DNA from 4 places in the Synechococcus sp. LA31 genome. Region 4 is predicted to be linked to each of the others. Evidence: predicted binding sites of a transcription regulator. Region 4 holds the regulator's gene; each other region holds the start of a gene.
The links. Region 4 encodes NtcA, which controls nitrogen genes in cyanobacteria. Its sites were predicted from a motif close to GTANCNNNNGNTAC; they were not measured.
Positions count from the first base shown of each region.

Region 1: a site for NtcA is predicted at 1,237-1,250, ahead of KJJ24_RS14465 (ammonium transporter). Genes of this name have one in related genera too.
Region 2: a site for NtcA is predicted at 1,426-1,439, ahead of KJJ24_RS12210 (anthranilate phosphoribosyltransferase family protein). Genes of this name have one in related genera too.
Region 3: a site for NtcA is predicted at 1,439-1,452, ahead of KJJ24_RS01835 (DUF4278 domain-containing protein). Genes of this name have one in related genera too.

Region 1 covers NZ_CP075523.1:2,676,199-2,679,563, forward strand. Annotated here, with positions in the region: gene groL (chaperonin GroEL) at 1-668, shown strand, start outside; gene KJJ24_RS14460 (MscL family protein) at 768-1,106, shown strand; gene KJJ24_RS14465 (ammonium transporter) at 1,264-2,619, shown strand; gene msrB (peptide-methionine (R)-S-oxide reductase MsrB) at 2,607-3,098, opposite strand; gene secG (preprotein translocase subunit SecG) at 3,121-3,354, opposite strand.
Region 2 covers NZ_CP075523.1:2,250,080-2,253,444, reverse strand. Annotated here, with positions in the region: gene KJJ24_RS12220 (hypothetical protein) at 1-757, shown strand, start outside; gene cynS (cyanase) at 814-1,227, opposite strand; gene KJJ24_RS12210 (anthranilate phosphoribosyltransferase family protein) at 1,500-2,585, shown strand; gene KJJ24_RS12205 (hypothetical protein) at 2,588-2,797, opposite strand; gene KJJ24_RS12200 (nitrate reductase associated protein) at 3,039-3,365, shown strand, end outside.
Region 3 covers NZ_CP075523.1:329,374-332,738, reverse strand. Annotated here, with positions in the region: gene KJJ24_RS01845 (SLOG family protein) at 8-496, opposite strand; gene KJJ24_RS01840 (hypothetical protein) at 1,157-1,327, shown strand; gene KJJ24_RS01835 (DUF4278 domain-containing protein) at 1,535-1,636, shown strand; gene KJJ24_RS01830 (hypothetical protein) at 1,716-1,883, opposite strand; gene KJJ24_RS01825 (DUF3136 domain-containing protein) at 2,456-2,707, shown strand; gene rpaB (response regulator transcription factor RpaB) at 2,731-3,365, shown strand, end outside.
Region 4 covers NZ_CP075523.1:1,883,848-1,887,212, reverse strand. Annotated here, with positions in the region: gene KJJ24_RS10320 (DUF3146 family protein) at 1-206, shown strand, start outside; gene KJJ24_RS10315 (resolvase) at 218-649, opposite strand; gene KJJ24_RS10310 (DUF3084 domain-containing protein) at 646-1,803, opposite strand; gene ntcA (global nitrogen regulator NtcA) at 1,843-2,556, opposite strand; gene rph (ribonuclease PH) at 2,621-3,355, opposite strand.

The DNA of each region.
Region 1 (3,365 bases), 790 kb from region 4:
TCACCATCAATAAGGACACCACCACGATCGTGGCCGAAGGCAACGAGGTGGCTGTGAAGGCCCGCTGCGAGCAGATCCGCAAGCAGATGGACGAAACCGACTCCTCCTATGACAAGGAGAAGCTGCAGGAGCGTCTGGCCAAGCTGAGCGGCGGTGTGGCCGTGGTCAAGGTGGGCGCTGCCACCGAGACCGAGATGAAGGACAAGAAACTGCGCCTGGAAGATGCCATCAACGCCACCAAGGCGGCTGTTGAAGAGGGCATTGTTCCTGGTGGTGGTACCACCCTGGCTCACCTGGCTCCTGCTCTCGAGCAGTGGGCTGCTGCCAACCTCTCCGGCGAGGAGCTGATCGGTGCCACCATCGTGGCCTCGTCCCTTACCGCTCCCCTCAAGCGCATCGCTGAGAACGCCGGTGTGAACGGCTCTGTGGTGGCCGAGCACGTGAAGAACAAGCCCTTCACCGAGGGCTATAACGCTGCTACTGGCGAGTATGTCGACATGCTGGCTGCCGGTATCGTCGACCCCGCCAAGGTGACTCGTTCCGGATTGCAAAATGCCGCCTCGATCGCAGGCATGGTGTTGACCACCGAGTGCATCGTGGCTGACATGCCCGAGAAGAAGGAAGCAGCTCCTGCCGGCGGCGGCATGGGCGGCGACTTCGACTATTGATCGCAGTCGGTTCGACGCAATGCCAAGGGGAGGGCTATTGCCCTCCTTTTTTTTGTCTTGGCTGATCTGTCAGGATGGAAGCTGCTGATTTGAGCTGCAATGTTTCGTCGTTGGTTACGTGAGTATGCTGACTTCTTCTTTAAGAAGGGCAATGCATTGGAATTGGCCATCGGTGTGCTCGTGGCCACTCAGTTTCAGCAGATTGTGGATGTGATTACCAAGGATCTGTTGATGCCTCTGCTCAATCCGTTGGCTCTTGGCGGTAGTTGGCAGGATCTCTCGGTTCCCTACTTTGGTGGGGAGATCATGGTGGGGCGTGTGATTGATATGATCTTGAACTCATTGATTGTTGGTTGGGTGTTGTTTGTGTTGATCAAGTTGATCAGTCGCACTCGGTCGTTGACGGCAAGTGTTATTCCTGGCGATACCGACGGGTGACGTCCATGGCGCTGTTTTCGGGACTTCGGGCTGACGGTCTTGGGGATTCCCTGCCCGCCCTGCGCCTGCCTGATCAAGAAACCCCCGAAATGTTCATTCTGAACTTTTTCGGGCTCCGTGCGCTGGAACAGTAGCGATCACTACGGTATGGAGGGGCATGCGCACCCGTTGGCGGAATGCCTTGATTGCGGCTGCCGCGGTGCCGGCGATGCAGCTGCTCTGTGGAGCCCTGCTGCCAGCTGAGGCTGTTGAAGATGCTGGCGCCTTGGCAGCGGCAGACAACACCTTGGTGCTGGTGTCTGCTGCCTTGGTGCTGTTGATGACCCCAGGGCTCGCTTTTTTCTACGGCGGCTTTGTTCAGGGCCGCAATGTGCTCAACACGATGGCGATGAGCTTCGTGATGATGGGCATTGCCACGTTGGTTTGGGCGAGCTTCGGTTTCAGCCTCGCCTTCGCTAACGGCGGCACCCTGCAGCCCTGGATTGGAAATCCCTTCAGTTATGCCCTGCTGGAGAACATTCCGGCCGCTTGGCAGCCGCTTGCGATTCCCGGGCTGAGTTTTGCTCTGTTTCAGGGCATGTTTGCGATCATCACACCGGCATTGATTTCAGGTGCTCTGGTGGAGCGCATCAGCTTCCGCTTTTGGTGCTTGTTTACCCCGGTCTGGCTGCTGTTGGTTTATGCGCCGCTGGCTCACATGGTCTGGGGCGGTGGTCTGCTGGGTAAGGACCTTGACTTTGCCGGTGGCACGGTAGTGCACATCAGCTCTGGTGTCACAGCTCTGATGCTTGCAGCCTTGTTGGGTGCCCGTCGCGGCTGGCCGCAGTCGATGCGTCCGCCCCACGACGTGACCCAGATTCTTTTGGGGACTGGCCTGCTCTGGTTCGGTTGGTTTGGCTTCAATGGCGGCAGCCAGCTCACGGTGGCGGGTGCCGAATTGCCCTTCACCACCACCCATGTGTCTGCGGCGGCGGGAATGGTGGCTTGGTCATTGTTGGAGACCTTCAGCGATGGCCGCAAACCCACCGTGGTGGGGATGGCCACCGGCGCAGTGGCTGGCTTGGTGGGGATTACACCAGCTGCTGGCTTTGTGACGGTGGGATCGAGCATGTTGATCGGCTCCCTCACCGCGCTGGTGTGCTTCTTCTCCGTGCAAATCAAGGTGAAGCTGCGCTTTGATGACTCCCTCGATACCTACGCGGTTCACGGTGTTGGTGGTACAGCCGGAGCGTTGCTCACTGGGGTGTTTGCCAATGCCGATCTCATCGCGAGCCACCCTGCAGGGCAGGTTTTGGCCGAGCAGGGTCGTCTGGCCTTGGTATCCGGCCAGTTGCAGGCTGTTTTGGTGGCCTATGGCCTTGCCGCAGCGGGCACGTTGTTGATCGCTGCTGCCTTGCGGGGTCTTGGAGTGCGCTTCCGCGTGCCCGTGTCAGCTGAGAATCTCGGTGTGGATGTGCAGGAGCACGGTGAGGAAGCTTATGCCGAACGAATCGGTTCGCCTCAGCTGTTCTGAGGGTTGGGCTTGAAGCTGAGCGCGACGCCGTTGTTGCAGTAGCGCTTGCCTGTTGGTTTGGGGCCGTCGCCAAACACATGGCCCTGGTGGCCCCCGCAACGGCGGCAGTGGTATTCCGTGCGTGGCACGATCAGCTTGAAATCCACCTTGGTGCCGATGGCGTTGGCCAGGGGTTGCCAGAAGCTCGGCCAGCCGGTGCCGCTGTCGTATTTGGCGTTGGAGCTGAACAGTGGCAGATCGCAGCCGGCGCAGTGGAACGTACCAGCTCGCTTTTCGGCGTTCAGTGGGCTGCTGAAGGGGCGTTCGGTGCCTTCTTTGCGAAGCACTTGATAGGCGGCCGGACTGAGCCGCTGCTTCCACTGCGCATCGCTGAGTTGCCACTTGGGATCGGAGGCGGCTGAAGCCGCCTCGGCGGCGCGAGGTGCGAGAAGCGGGGTGAACAAGGCCGTAAGAGTGGCCAGAACGCTGCGGCGAGGCATGGTCACGTTGGTAAGAGCCGGATCAGAGCTTGAACCAGCCAGCGCTTAACGCCGTCGCCAGACCGACAAACACGGCCAGCAATGTCCAGGTGATGCGGTTGAGTGTGGCCTCGGCGCTGCGGGCACTGCTGAACATGGAACTGCCACTGGAGGCAAGGCCACCCATGCCATCGCCTTTGGGACTATGCAGCAGCACACTGATGATCAGCAGCACGCCGCTGGCCAGCCAGATCCAGGTGAAAACGTTTTGGAGCATTGAAGCAGCCT
Region 2 (3,365 bases), 370 kb from region 4:
GGAGCACGCAGACCTCGCTGCCCGGCTGGGTCGATGGCGGCGGCAACCCCTCAGCCCAGAAGAACTGGCTGAACTCTTGCCCCGGATCGCCGAGCCTGATCTGGCCCTCGCTGTTGGCGAGCGGCTGGGGATGGCCGGCCCTGGGGCGATTGCGTTGATCTTGGACCTCTGCTGCGATGGAGGGTGCAGCCTTCCGCTGATCCGCGCCCTGGGCATCTGCCATCACCCACAAGCGAAGGATCAATTGCTGCAGTGGCTGGACCCAGCAGGACCCCTGCGCCCAGCCGTGCTTGAAGCGCTGGCCTGCTGGGGCCAGGAGATTGATCTGGCCATCATTGAATCGGCCCTCACCGCGCCCGCTCAAGCCGAGCGACTGGCGGGCTTAGCCCTGCTCACCTTCCGCAGCCGCAGCCTGAGCACCGATGCGTTCCTTACGCTGACCCAACCCCTCCTGAGCGATCTGCGCGCTGAGGTGGTGATTGCCACGTTGAGGCTCCTTCAACGCCGCCAAGAACCCGAAGTTCTGGCCGTTCTGGATTCCTGCATCGATGCCGACCAGCTGCCCGGCGTGGCAGAAACAGCCATCCAAGCCTTGGGCTGCATCAGCAGCCACGACAGCTGCCGCCTGCTGATTGCACGCTTGAGACAGCTGGAGCACACACCGCTGGAACACTGCATCCGGCGACAACTCCAGGCGCAGGTGCGTCATCGCACCTGGCTGGAGCAACAGCTGCGCGAGCAGAATCTGACGCTCTGATTCAGTAAGACATCAAAAAAGCCCGCCGGAGCGGGCTTTCTAGGTGAAGGATTACTTCACCACTTTTTGTAGGGCAGAAACTTGCCGCACATCGTCACTTTGACACGATCCCCAGCAGGATCAGCCACTTTGTCGACATCGAGGGTGAAATCAATCGCACTCATGATGCCGTCTCCGAACTTCTCCTGAATTACATCTTTGAGCGGCATGCCATACACCTGCATAATCTCGTAGAAGCGGTAGATCAGGGGATCTGTAGGGATCACAGGATCAAGACCACCCTTGGTGGGATAGGCCTGCAGCGCTTCGGTGATCGCCGGATCAAGGCTCAGGAGTTCAGCCAACTTGCTGGCCTCTTCAGCCGACGCCGTGGACTGGCCGTAGAACAAAGAAGCGATCCACACTTCATCGCGACCCAGTGCCGCCTCTAGATCAGCGAAGCTCAAACCTTTGGCCTTCTTGGCCGCCATAAGCGTCGCCGTGATTGTGGCCTGAGAGGGAGCCGCAAGGGAGGGCATTGCAGCGGGGGTAACAGTCATACCAAAAGCCGCATTCGCGGCAAAACAGCAACGGAACGCTCAGAAAAGAAGCGCCGTTCCGGGTTCAAGAATCGCCCGATCCGAGGCTTCAACAATGCAGCCGTTGCAACCGAATGCCGCCGCAGTCCGGTAGCGGTCGCTACCAGAAGCGGCCCCACCGGCGCGCAGAATCGCAGTTGAGACCCAGCTTTAGCGAAACCCGCTTGACGCTCGCTGCCCCTGCCACTGCCCCAGAACGTTCGTGCAGCGCCGCCAGCAAGGAACGCTTCAAAACCTATCTGCGCAAAATCGGCAGCGGCGAGCACACCAGCAGCGGCCTGAGCCGCGACGAGGCCGCTGATGCGATGGAGCTGATTCTGGATGGGGGTGCCAGCCCTGCCCAGATCGGTGCCTTCCTCATCGCCCACCGCATCCGCCGGCCCGAGCCCCAAGAGCTCACCGGGATGCTGGATGTGTACAGGCGCCGCGGCCCCCAGCTGCGCACCAGCCAACCAGCCATCAGTTTCGGGATGCCCTTCGATGGGCGCACCCGCACCGCACCGATCTACCCGCTCACCGCTCTGGTGCTGGCCTCAGCCGGGCTGCCCGTGGTGCTGCAGGGAGCGGGGCGCATGCCGGTGAAATACGGCGTCACCGCCGTCGAGCTGTTTGAGGCACTGGGGGTTTCACTCGGGGGCCGCAGCCTGAGCTGGGTGCAGCAGCAACTGGATCAGCTGCAGCTGGCTCTGGTGCATCAGCCCGACCACTTCCCCGCCGCAGAAACCCTGATCAGCTACCGGGAAGATCTGGGCAAGCGGCCACCGGTGGCCAGCCTGGAACTGATGTGGACGGCCCACCACGGTGATCACCTACTGGTGAGCGGATTTGTGCATCCGCCGACCGAAGCGAGAGCGTGGCAAGCCCTGGAGCTGGCGGGCGAAACCAACGTGCTCACCGTGAAAGGCCTGGAAGGCAGCACCGATCTCCCCATCAGCCGGGCGTGCGTCACCGGCCGGCCCAGCAGCGGTGGCGATGGGCGCCAAATCTTGCATCCGCGCGACCATGGCTGCTTCGGCCACGATCCCCTCTGGGAAGGGATCGAAACCTGGGGATCCCAGGCGATGGCCGCACTCGGCGGTCAGGGTGAGCTAGCGAATCCCCTGCTCTGGAATGCCGGCACCTATCTCTGGCAAGCCGGCCTCGACCCTGATCAGGCCAGCGGTCTTGATCATGCGCGGGAGCTGTTGCAGAGCGGCGCCGTCTTGCAACGCCTGCAGCAGCTCCGGGAACACGCAGGCCCTAAGGCCTGAACTCAGCGGCTGCCGAGGTCTTGCCAGAGGGTGGCTTGATGGGCCACCACGGGCTGCACGGCGCTGGCCTGAGCCGGTGCAACGGTTTGCGCTGTTTGCATGCTGCGCACCAGCTGAACCGCCAGGGAGGCGACCACAAAAGCGCCGACAAAGCCAGCAGCCACCGTGATGGGGCTGCGCTCAGTGGAAACTGCTGAGGAACGAAGGGCCATCAGACCGAAGCATCACTGCGGTCACTATGGAGACTCAGCCCAGCCCGTGCCAGCAGCCGGCGCGAGAAACGTTGCAGAGGCAGCGCTAACACCCCAGCTGGAAAGAGTCAACTGACGCTGATCCGATGTGATCCAGCCATGGCAAACCCCAAGGCTCATTCCCAGGGCAATCGCAAAGCGCATCGCTTGATCACTTGAATGGAGGCATCGTCGTGGGAGTGAGCTTTCCGCGCGGCAACCGATGACACCAAATCCAACAGCCAACCACTGCTTCGACTTCGAACAAGACTTTGTGGGCAATTGGCGCTGCATTCCGCTCTGCGTGCGCCGCAAGTTGGATCTGATCGGCCTCAAGCTGAAGCTGAACCACTGGCTGGCCATGAGCCAGGCGCAGCGGCAGGAATTGGTGGATTGGGACGATCAACCAGCAGCCCTCGCTGACATGGCCGAGCACTGCCGCAGCCTGACCCGATCGATGGCCGACGGGGAAGCCAAACCCCTACCGCCCGCTTGCAGCGAAGCCTGGCAACTCGGCTCGAGCGTGGCCGAACACGTGGTGGCCGCCGCC
Region 3 (3,365 bases), 1.2 Mb from region 4:
GGGAGGCCTACGCCTCCTGGGGGATCTGGATCACCTCGATGGGGATGGCCGAACGCCGGCTGAGGCGATGGGCCTGATCCACCAGCGAGGCGGTGCCGCGGGAACCCGGGAAAGCGACCACGAGCAAGCCATCGCCAAGCGGAAGAGCGGAGGCCAGATCCAACGAGCGCTCGAGCATCTGGCGGTTACGGATCGGGCCAGCGGCGCGGCCGTGCTGCTGCCAGGCAGCAGGGCAGGCGATCTGGGGCCAGCCGAGCTGATCGGCAGCGGCGGCGATGGCTTGATCAGCCCCGCGGGCAGCGCCATGGAGCAGGGCCTGCACCAAGCGGCCACGGGTGGCGCGCAGGAGATGGGTGGCGATCGATTCGGAGGGCCAGGTGAGATCACGGCCACCACCGGCCACGATCACCAGCTGGCCACTACCTGGCAGAAAGATCGAGGCAAACAGGGAAGGATCAGGCGGCGCCAATGCGGCGGCCTGGGCTAGCGAAAGCATGGGAAGAAAATGAGCGCAGGAGGATTTCTTTCAAGGGCTCCAGCAACAGCGGAGACCATCCCTTGATCACCTTTTTACTGTATCAGTACAGGCGTACTTTGCGCCAGATGAGACGGGGCCTGCGAGGCTCTCTTCTTGAATCTTTATGGCTCTAGATCCAGGCACCTGGGGCATCAGTAGCAGGGCAACTCTTCTGAAAGGCGAGCATCCATCAAGCACCCAGAACGCAGCCATCACTGCCGTTTCTAAGTGCCTCAGACGGGCCCCAATGCGCTGGGCCACCGCAGCCGCGGGAGGACGCTGTGCGTGATGAACTAACGCCACACATCCCGGCGGCGGCAAGGAAAATAACGATCACACGAGCGCCAGGGCCGGTGTCCGCGCAGCGACCACCGGCTCGCGAAGCCCTGGCGCCGTGTGACATCCTGAATTCCCTGCCGCCGGGTGGCGATCAGGAGTGCCCGGTGGCGCGATTACCACCTTCATCTGATCATCAGGGCACTCAGCGCATCCAGACCTGCTCGATCGCTTGATGCAGGTTCTGCATGCAGAAATCAGCGCGAATCACTTCTTCATGGAGTCCTCCAGGGGCCAGCTGCTGTTGCTACGACAGGCGCAGCGGCGCTATGGCCCGTGGCTGTCTACTTGAGTGCTTCCGAGATGCTTCTCACCCTTGCCCTGAGGCTGGGAGATCCCACCAGCGCGGAACAGGCGGAGCAGGTGTTTGATGCGCTGGTCATGCGCGGTCTGCTTAGGCCTGGCTGGAATGGACTCTGGGATCTGGCTCCGATCTCAGACACCGAGCTGAGGCAGCTGCTCAAGCAGCGCTGATGCTCTACTCAGCCGAGGCCAGCATGAAGAAGTGCGTGCAAAGCGCCTTGGTGCCCTCGCTGTGTAACCCAGCGAACCACAGCTCTGCTCACCCGGACGGATGATTTGCACGTAGCAACCGCTACCAAGCGTTCACCTCGCACCCGCGGGGCGCAGTTCGATCCAGGCCATGGAACGGGGATCTGGACTTACCTGTGGATCAAGGTCATGACCCTCACCTATCGCGGCCAGAAGTACGTGCAGACCAAGCAAGCTGCTCCCGAACAGCACCCTGTTCTCCTTTACCGCGGTGTTGCCTACAAGATGTGATCTACCCGATCCGTTGACCATTAAGCCCCGTCAAGGCGGGGCTTTTTCATGCCTGGACCTGGGTCTATTCCTACAGCAATCACTCGGGATCCACATCCTCCAGAAGTTCATCAGGACTCGCCGCCACACGTCGCAGGTCGGGTGTGGCGCTGCGCACCTGGGCAATGGCGTGATCCGGATCCATCGCCCGCACCGGCTGGATGCTGCAGCGCTGGGAATCGCAGAAGAACACGGAAAACCCAGCCATCAGATCCAGAGCGAATGTGGGGGCCGCGGTGTGAGGAGTGCGGCCCGGTGCTGCGCCATAGGACCGCCGGGGGGTGAGGACCTCTCCCGGCTGGTGAACGAGCACCGCCCACTCATGGCTCAGGTGATGACCAAAGTGCAAGGGCTTGCTGCGTCTAGCCCTTACAGCGATCAAAGGTGAGCATTCGTTGCACGGGGATGACGCAGCCGTAGAGCAGACGCACAATCCACGCAGGTGCTGACGAGACAGCCATACCTGCTTGAGCGCCCATCTCCCTTGCCCGGCCAACAGAAAGCCCTCGGTTCACCCGCCGAGGGCTTTCTGTTGGCCGCAAAGGCTGCAAATCCACCGCCCAAAGACCGCGAACCGCTTCTTTGGGATTTCTTTAGATTACTGCAGTTGTGTGGCCTTGCGTTTGGCTGTCACTGGCTTTGCCCTGACCTGATGCAGCGCTAGCGACAAAGGGCAATCGCTGCAGCATGTGCTCGTTAATCTGTCAAGACTTTTGTGCTGGTCTCAGGACACGTAGGTTCGCTCGAAATCCGCCCGTCAGCGGCTCCAGCCCACCACTAATGATCGCGATTCATACTTCCGCGGCTCCGGCGATCACCGTGGCGCAGCTGGAAGCCAGTTATCCGGCCTATTGCAAAGCCCTGAGGATGTTGGTGCAAGACGGTCTCTCACTAAACAAAATCAAGCGCACCGTTTGCTGGGATCGCTTGCAGTTGCTCCACACCACCCTGCCCCGTCAGTACCGCGACCCTGTTGTGCATTACGCCATGGTCAAGCGCGATGTTGAGAGCCACCAGGCCGTTGCTAGCTGAACACAGTTAAAACCAGATTCTCCATGACTGACACAGCGCAGACACCCCTCAAAATCCTGATCGCGGACGATGAGGTCAACATCCGCCGCATCCTTGAAACCCGCCTGGCGATGCAAGGCCACCAGGTGGCTGCTGCTCAGGATGGCACAGAAGCACTGGAGCTGTTCCGCAGCGTTGAACCCGATGTGGTGGTGCTCGACGTGATGATGCCCGAGCTCGATGGCTTTGCGGTGCTCGAGCGCATCCGAGCGCAATCGGAGGTGCCGGTGATCAAGCTCACCGCACTGGGCGACGTGGCTGATCGCATCACTGGGCTGGAGCTGGGCGCCGACGATTACATGGTCAAACCCTTTAGCCCCAAGGAGCTGGAGGCACGCATCCAATGCGTGATGCGCAGGGCCAGTCAGGGCCAGGGCGGATCCGGCGTCGGCTCAGCCAGCTCCAATGTGACCGCGGTTGGTGATCTCAGCGTTGATTTCAACCGCCGGCAGGCCTTCCGCTGCGGCGAGCGCATCCGCCTGACGGGGATGGAGTTTCACTTGTTGGAGCTGTTGATCAGCCGCAACGGCGAACCCATCAACCGCCTCGACATGCTGGAGGCGGTCTGGGGTTACAAGCCCGAGCGCGCCTCCGACAGCCGTGTGGTGGATGTCCACAT
Region 4 (3,365 bases):
TCAGCCAGCGGCGTCTGGAGGGCGAGGTCAGTGCCGGTGGCTTTCAGTGGACCTTCAGCTGGTTTTTTGATCGCGGGGAGCTCCAGGTGGAACCGTCGCTCGGTCGTGCCTTGATCCACGACGCGCTGCTGCGGTTTTTGCTCAAGGCCGACTATCAACTGGAGCCTGGCGGCGATTACGTCTTTACCGTGCGAGCCAAGTTCTGAAAGTTCCTGCTTCAGCGCACCAGCAGTTTCAGATCGCTTGTCCGCGTCAGCAGCCTGTCCAAGTGGCGCTCCAACAGGATCTGGGCCACCACGTCGTCCACATCGCGGGGAGGTAGGCGCAGGCCTCGGGGTAGCAGGCACCGCCAGCCGCGTGGGCGCTCCAACTGCCAATAGCGCTCCCGTGCCGCCAGTGTGGTGCCGGCTTCCGGCACGAGCAGCGTTGAGAGCTGCTGCTCAGCCAGCCATGGCAACCAGGGCTGGCTGCCGGTGCCATCGCCGAGCAGCACCTTGGCGAAGGGGTGCTGGTTGCACCACTGCAGCAGTAGCTCGCGGCAGCGCAACGGAGGAAGAACGCCGGCAGCGAGCACCCGCGATGCCTCCGGATCCGCGAGCACCAGGCCGCATTTGCTGCGGCCCGGGTCGATGGCGGCTAGGCGACTCAACGATTCACTGCTCGAATCTCCACAGCCACCGGGTCCACCAGATCGCTGTTGCGGCGCGAGATCGCCTGCAGTTGCACCACCTGGCCGGAGGGACGATTGGTCAGCTCTGCGGTGAGTTGACTCACGCTGGCGGCATCGAATTGCAGCCCGCTGGCCAGGCTGCCGTTGCGCTTCACCGTGTTGTAAGCAGCGGCGAGCAGCAGATTGAGCAGGCTGCGCACCTGTTCGGGGCTGCGCTCATCGCCTTCGAGCACGGTGCTGGCCAGTTGCTCGCCCGCCTGCACCACCCGCTTATTGCGTCGCACGTCGGGGAAGGCCACCACCTGTCGTTCACCCTTGAGCACGTTGGCGGCAGAGATCACGCTCACCACCCAGTCACCCGGCTTGCTGAGGATGCCTTCGAGCTTGGTGATGTCACTGCGGGGCACCAGCAGGATCTGGCGGTTGGGAACTTGGCCCGGCAGCACCCGCTGATACACGTTGATGTTGGTTTGGCGCAGCAGCGCTTCGATCACCGGTTTGGCTTGCGAGGGCTGCTCGATCCGCACCTTGGCGATCTCTAATGGCTGCCCGCTGCTGATCACCACATCGCCACGGCGCAGGGCGATCAAATTGGTTTCCAGCTGCTGCAGTTCCCTGGCGCCGGCGTTGATGCGGCTGTTGAGCCGCGCCAGCTCATCGCGGTTGCGGCGGATGTCGGCATCCTTGGTGCCGATCTCCTGGGTCAGCCGATCGCGTTCCAGCTCCAGTTGGCGGCGTTGCGCCTGCAGTGGGGCGAGCTCCTTGCGCAGCGCCTGGGCCTGGTCTTCAACCATGGCCAACTGTGTGCGGGCCAGTGCTCGGTCCTGTTCGGCTGCGCTGAGTTCCCGCTGGCTGCGTTCGAGGTCTTCGCGTCCATCACGCAAGCGCCTCTCCAACTGATCGAGCTCGAACAAACCGGTGCGCAGCCTGTCGCTCACTAGCAGCATCAGTCCGAGGGAGATGGCACTGATCAGGCTGCCGGTAAGCACCGTGATCACCACAGCGGTGCGGCGGGGTCGCATACCCAGCAGGCTCAGGCGAGCTTTGCCCACCTTCGAGCCAAGCCGATCGCCGAGGGTGGAGAGCACCCCACCCAGCAGCAGCAACGCCAGGATCAGCAGCCAGCCCGACACACGCTTTCGCGACGACGATTCAGTATCGGCTGGAAGCGTTCAGCTGAACCGCTTAGCCAACGCCAGCGGATCAAACACGGTGATCTTCTTGCGGTCGATCTGCACCAGCCCGGCATTGCGTAGATCGCCGAGCAGGCGCGTGATGGTCACGCGGGTGGAGCCGATCGCTTCGGCAATGGCCTGGTGGGAGAGGCGCAGATCGATGGTGATCCCCTCGCTGGTGGGCACGCCAAAATCACGGCAGAGCACCAGCAGGAAGCTCACCAGCCGCGACGACATATCGCGGTGGGTGAGGGTTTCGATCATGGTTTCGGTCTGCAAGATGCGCGAGGAGAGGCCCTGCAGCATCAGCAGCCCCACGCTGGCGTCGATTTCGATGGCTTTGCGCACTGAGGTGGCGGGAGCGGTGACCATCTCCACCCGCGTGAAAGCAACCGCGTGATAGAAGCGGTCGGAGCGTTGGCCGGTGAGCAGCGAGAGCACGCCGAACAGGCTGTTTTCACGCAGCAGGGCCACGGTGATCTCTTCACCGGATTCGTACACCCGCGACAGGCGCACAGCACCGCGACGCAGCAGGTAGACCTTCTCGGCTGGATCGCCCGGGAAGAAAATCGTTTTGCCGCGCTCCACCGTTTCCGTGGTGCTGCCGTTGAGACCGCGGATCACATCCAGCAGCGTTGTATTGGCGGCCGGGGTGGCGCCAGTCGTGGGGCTGGGGGAGTAGCGGCTGAAGCCTGGTTGGGCGCCGACCATAACGGCGGGGCAATGTGTGCCGGACCCTACGGATCACCCTGACGGGCTCTTGTAGTGGTTGACACTAATTCGGTGCTTGCTCGAGCGCCTGCTGCTGGCTGTGCCGAAGTTGCAGCAGTCCGCTTTCGGCGAGATCCAGCAACCCGTTGAGCTGTTGGCGTGAAAACGGTGCGCCTTCAGCGGTGCCCTGCACTTCCAGCAGCTGGCCCTGGCTGTTCATCACGACGTTGAGATCCACGGCGGCGCGGCTGTCTTCGCTGTAGTCGAGATCGAGCAGACCGCTCCCATCCACCAGCCCCACCGACACAGCCGCCACTTGCTCCAGGAGTGGGGATCGCTCCAGTACGCCTCTGGCCTCTAGGCGCCGCAGGCCCAAGGCCAGGGCGGCCCAGGCGCCGGTAATCGAAGCGGTGCGGGTGCCGGCATCGGCCTGCAGCACGTCGCAGTCGATGTGGAGGCTGCGCTCCCCCAGGGCCTCAAGGTCCAAGCAGGCTCTGAGGCTTCGGGCGATCAGCCGCTGGATCTCTTGGGTGCGGCCGGAGAGTTTCATCAGCTCTCGGGGCTGGCGGCTGGGGGTGCTGGCGGGCAATAGGCGGTAGTCGGCGCTGAGCCAGCCCTTGCCCGAGCCCTGCCGCCATTTGGGCACGCTCTCCTCGAGGCACACGCTGCAGATCACGGCGGTGCGGCCGGTGTGCACGGTCACCGAGCTCAGGGCAAATCCCATCGGGTCCCAACTGAAACGGGTGGGCCTCAGTTCGCTAGGGCTGCGGCCATCGCTGCGGGAGGGGGCGGCGGACATGAACGGCAGC